2 regions of the Streptomyces africanus genome follow, and region 1 is predicted to be linked to the other one. Evidence: predicted binding sites of a transcription regulator. Region 1 holds the regulator's gene; the other holds the start of a gene.

Region 1 (2,391 bases):
CCACCACCGCTCCGTGACCGGGCACGTACAGCGCGTCCTCGCCGCCCAGGTCGAGCAGCCGGTCCAGGGCGGCCGGCCAGTGCGACGGCACGGCGTCGGGGCCCGCCTGCGGCTCGCCGGACTCCTCGACCAGGTCGCCGCAGAACACCACCTCCGGATCGCCCGGCACCAGCACCGCCAGGTCGTGCGCGGTGTGCCCGGGGCCCACGTTCGCCAGCAGCACCTGGCGTCCGCCGCCCAGGTCGAGGGTCCACTCGCCGGAGACCAGGTGGCGGGGCGCGACCAGCCGGTCCGCCGCCTCCTGCGCGGTGGTCTCCGCCAGGCCGTTGCGCACCGCGTCCGCGCGCAGCTCCTCGCGGTCCCGCAGGCGCGTCAGCACCGCGTCCACGCCCACCGCGCCGAACACCTCCGCGTCCGTGAACTCCGCCACCCCGAAGACATGGTCGAAGTGGGGATGGGTCAGCGCGAGATGCGTCACACGGTGACCGGTGAGCGACCGTGCCTGCTCGCGCAACCGCGCGCCCTCGGCCGGGCTCGACCCGGCGTCGATCATGAGGACCGCGTCCTCACCGGCGACCAGCCCCGCCGTGCAGTCCCACACCGGGAGCCGGCACCGCCCCACGCCCGCGGCCACGCGCTCCCAGCCGAGCTCTTCCCAAGTCACCGTCATACGGCGACGCTAGCGGTGACCGCCGCCCGGGGCACGGCAGCACGCGACCAGCCTTGCCGGGGGTGTACCCCACAGCCGTACACTGGGCGGGGAATGCTGGCACTCGCACGCGCAGAGTGCCAGGCCCCACAGGCAGGACACGAGGCGGACGACTTCTGGAGGTGCGCGCGAATGCTCAGTGAACGCAGGCTTCAGGTGCTGCGCGCCATCGTCCAGGACTACGTCGGCACCGAGGAGCCGGTGGGCTCCAAGGCCCTCACCGAGCGGCACAACCTCGGCGTCTCGCCGGCCACCGTCCGCAACGACATGGCGGCCCTGGAGGACGAGGGGTACATCGCCCAGCCGCACACCAGCGCCGGGCGCATCCCCACCGACAAGGGCTACCGGCTGTTCGTGGACAAGCTGGCCGGCGTCAAGCCGATGACCGCGCCCGAGCGGCGCGCCATCCAGAACTTCCTCGAGGGCGCCGTCGACCTCGACGACGTCGTGGCGCGGACGGTACGGCTGCTGGCGCAGCTCACGCGCCAGGTGGCCGTAGTGCAGTACCCGTCGCTGACCCGCTCGACCGTGCGGCACGTGGAGCTGCTCGCTCTCGCGCCCGCGCGGCTGATGCTCGTGCTGATCACGGACACCGGGCGGGTCGAGCAGCGCGTGGTCGACTGCCCGGCGCCCTTCGGCGAGGCCTCGCTCGCGGATCTGCGCGCGCGGCTCAACAGCCGGGTGGCGAACCGCCGTTTCACGGATGTGCCGAGTCTGGTGGAGGATCTGCCGGAGGCGTTCGAGCACGAGGACCGGGGTACGGTCTCCACGGTGCTCTCCACACTTCTGGAGACGCTCGTCGAGGAGAACGAGGAGCGGCTGATGATCGGCGGCACCGCCAACCTGACCCGCTTCGGGCATGACTTTCCCCTCACGATCCGGCCGGTGCTGGAGGCGCTGGAGGAGCAGGTGGTGCTCCTCAAGCTGCTCGGCGAGGCGCAGGATCCGGGCGTGACCGTACGGATCGGTCATGAGAACGCCCACGAAGGACTCAACTCCACGTCCGTCGTGTCGGTCGGCTACGGTTCGGGCGGCGAGGCTGTCGCCAAGCTCGGCGTGGTCGGACCGACCCGCATGGACTACCCGGGAACGATGGGAGCGGTACGCGCAGTGGCACGGTACGTCGGACAGATCCTGGCGGAGTCGTAGTGGCCACGGACTACTACGCCGTACTCGGCGTGCGCCGCGACGCGTCGCAGGAAGAGATCAAGAAGGCCTTCCGGCGGCTCGCGCGCGAGCTGCACCCGGACGTCAACCCCGATCCGAAGACCCAGGAGCGGTTCAAGGAGATCAACGCCGCCTACGAGGTGCTGTCGGACCCGCAGAAGAAGCAGGTCTACGACCTCGGCGGCGACCCGCTCTCGCAGGCCGGAGGCGGCGGTGCGGGCGGCTTCGGGGCCGGTGGCTTCGGGAACTTCTCCGACATCATGGACGCCTTCTTCGGCACGGCGTCGCAGCGCGGTCCGCGCTCGCGCACCCGCCGCGGCCAGGACGCGATGATCCGCATCGAGGTGGAGCTCGACGAGGCGGCCTTCGGCACGACGAAGGACATCCAGGTCGACACGGCGGTCGTCTGCAACACCTGCAACGGTGAGGGCGCGGCGCCGGGGACCTCCGCACAGACGTGTGACATGTGCCGCGGCCGCGGTGAGGTGTCCCAGGTCACGCGGTCCTTCCTAGGC
Region 2 (2,391 bases), 2.5 Mb from region 1:
GGGAGTACCGCGAGGGGGACCGGCGACTGCGCCCGGGCGACATCGTCCTCACCCACTTCCGGGGCCGCGACCAGTGGCGGGGCACGATGCCCGACATGATCCGCCGCTTCCTGAACAAGGTCACGGCCGAGGGGTACGCGGTGGGCCGGCTGGAGGACTACCTGTGAGGCGGCGGTCGCCGGCCGCAGTGGTGTGCGCGGGAGTGATCCTGCTGGCCGGATGCGCCGGGGCCGCGGGGGAGCGCACGGGAGCGGACGGCCGGGGCCAGTCGCCGGCGCACGCGTCGAGCGGCGTCCGCGGGCCGGACCGGAGCGGCCTCCCGCCGGTCGTGGACCACGTCCGCACGCCCGACCGGGTGGTCTTCCTGACCTACGACGACGGCGCCGAGCGCGACCCCTCCTTCGTCGGCCTCGTCCGCGAACGGCGGCTTCCGGTCAGCATGTTCCTCACGGACAGCGTCGTGGGGCCCGGCTACGGCCACTTCGCCCGGCTGCGCGCGGTCGGCGCGTCCCTCCAGAACCACACCCTCGACCACTCCGCCCTGCGCGGCCTGCCCTACGCCGGCCAGCGCGCCGAGATCTGCGGCCAGCAGTACAAACTCCGCTCCCGCTTCGGCCTCCGCCCCCGCCTCTTCCGCCCGCCCTACGGCCTGTACGACACGACGACCCTGCGCGCCGCCGCCGACTGCGGTATCCGGGCGGTCGTCCTGTGGCGGGCGTCCCTGAACCCCGACGGCACCCTGACGTACACCCGAGGCAAGCCCGCCCTGCGCCCCGGCGACGTCATCTCGGTTCCGTCCGGGGAGAGTGCGTCCCTGACGCTCACAGAACGGACGGAGCGCCTGCTGAGGGAGATCGAGAGAAGGGGGCTGCGGGTGGGGCGGTTGGAGAACTACCTCTGACTCCTGTGGGCAGGGTGGTGCTGATGCCCAGCCCGTCCGGCGCTTGAGGGCGAGGCCGTCCAGGCCGAAGCGGGGGCCCGGGGGCGGCAGCCCCCAGGGGCCAGGACGCCAACGCCGGGTCCCTGGCACAGACGTACGCCGACCCGATTCCTGGGCCGACGCGCCGCCGGCAATTGGCACTCCGCTTGACCGAGTGCTAATCGCAGTCATAGTCTCGGCTCTGGCACTCCCCACTGGAGAGTGCCAACACAGCGACGGGCAGGTCCGGCACCCGCGACGACGGATCCACCTGGTCGCCACCTCAGACAGTTAACCCCGTGAGATCTCCGAAGGGGGAGGTCGGATCGTGACGACCACCAGCTCCAAGGTTGCCATCAAGCCGCTCGAGGACCGCATCGTGGTCCAGCCGCTCGACGCCGAGCAGACCACCGCCTCTGGCCTGGTCATCCCGGACACCGCCAAGGAGAAGCCCCAGGAGGGCGTCGTCCTGGCCGTGGGCCCGGGCCGCTTCGAGGACGGCAACCGTCTTCCGCTCGACGTTTCCGTCGGCGACGTCGTGCTCTACAGCAAGTACGGCGGCACCGAGGTGAAGTACAACGGCGAGGAGTACCTCGTCCTCTCGGCCCGCGACGTGCTCGCGATCGTCGAGAAGTAATTCACCCCAAGCACATTGCTTTGAGCTGCGCCCCTGGCCCCCCGCGATCGATAAGAAGCCGGGCGCCCGGGGCGCAGTGCCGTTAACCCTGATTCCGGAAGAGGGCTCACGCTCCCATGGCGAAGATCCTGAAGTTCGACGAGGACGCCCGTCGCGCCCTCGAGCGCGGCGTCAACAAGCTTGCCGACACGGTGAAGGTGACGATCGGCCCCAAGGGCCGCAACGTCGTCATCGACAAGAAGTTCGGCGCCCCCACCATCACCAACGACGGTGTCACGATCGCCCGCGAGGTCGAGATCGAGGACCCGTACGAGAACCTCGGTGCCCAGCTGGTCAAGGAGGTGGCGACCAAGACCAACGACATCGCGGGTGACGGTACGACCACCGCGACCGTGCTCGCCCAGGCGCTCGTGCGCGAGGGCCTGAAGAACGTCGCCGCCGGTGCCTCCCCGGCCGCCCTGAAGAAGGGCATCGACGCCGCCGTCGCCGCGATCTCCGAGGACCTGCTCGCCTCGGCCCGCCCGATCGACGAGAAGTCCGACATCGCTGCCGTCGCCGGGCTGTCCGCCCAGGACCAGCAGGTCGGCGAGCTCATCGCCGAGGCGATGGACAAGGTCGGCAAGGACGGTGTCATCACCGTCGAGGAGTCCAACACCTTCGGTCTGGAGCTGGACTTCACCGAGGGCATGGCCTTCGACAAGGGCTACCTGTCGCCGTACTTCGTGACGGACCAGGAGCGCATGGAAGCCGTCCTGGACGACCCGTACATCCTCATCACGCAGGGCAAGATCTCCGCCATCGCGGACCTCCTGCCGCTGCTGGAGAAGGTCATCCA

Evidence for each region. The regulator HrcA, encoded in region 1, represses chaperone genes, less so after heat shock. The targets are predictions, from matches to a motif close to TTNGCACTCNGNNNNNCNGAGTGCNAA.
Region 2: a site for HrcA is predicted at 1,075-1,101, ahead of groES (co-chaperone GroES). Genes of this name have one in related genera too.

Annotation. Positions count from the first base shown of each region.
Region 1 covers NZ_JAUSYP010000001.1:2,819,749-2,822,139, reverse strand. The annotation lists gene QF034_RS13100 (MBL fold metallo-hydrolase) at 1-670, opposite strand, end outside; gene hrcA (heat-inducible transcriptional repressor HrcA) at 842-1,858, shown strand; gene dnaJ (molecular chaperone DnaJ) at 1,858-2,391, shown strand, end outside.
Region 2 covers NZ_JAUSYP010000001.1:5,311,393-5,313,783, forward strand. The annotation lists gene QF034_RS24840 (polysaccharide deacetylase family protein) at 1-167, shown strand, start outside; gene QF034_RS24845 (polysaccharide deacetylase family protein) at 164-901, shown strand; gene groES (co-chaperone GroES) at 1,248-1,556, shown strand; gene groL (chaperonin GroEL) at 1,673-2,391, shown strand, end outside.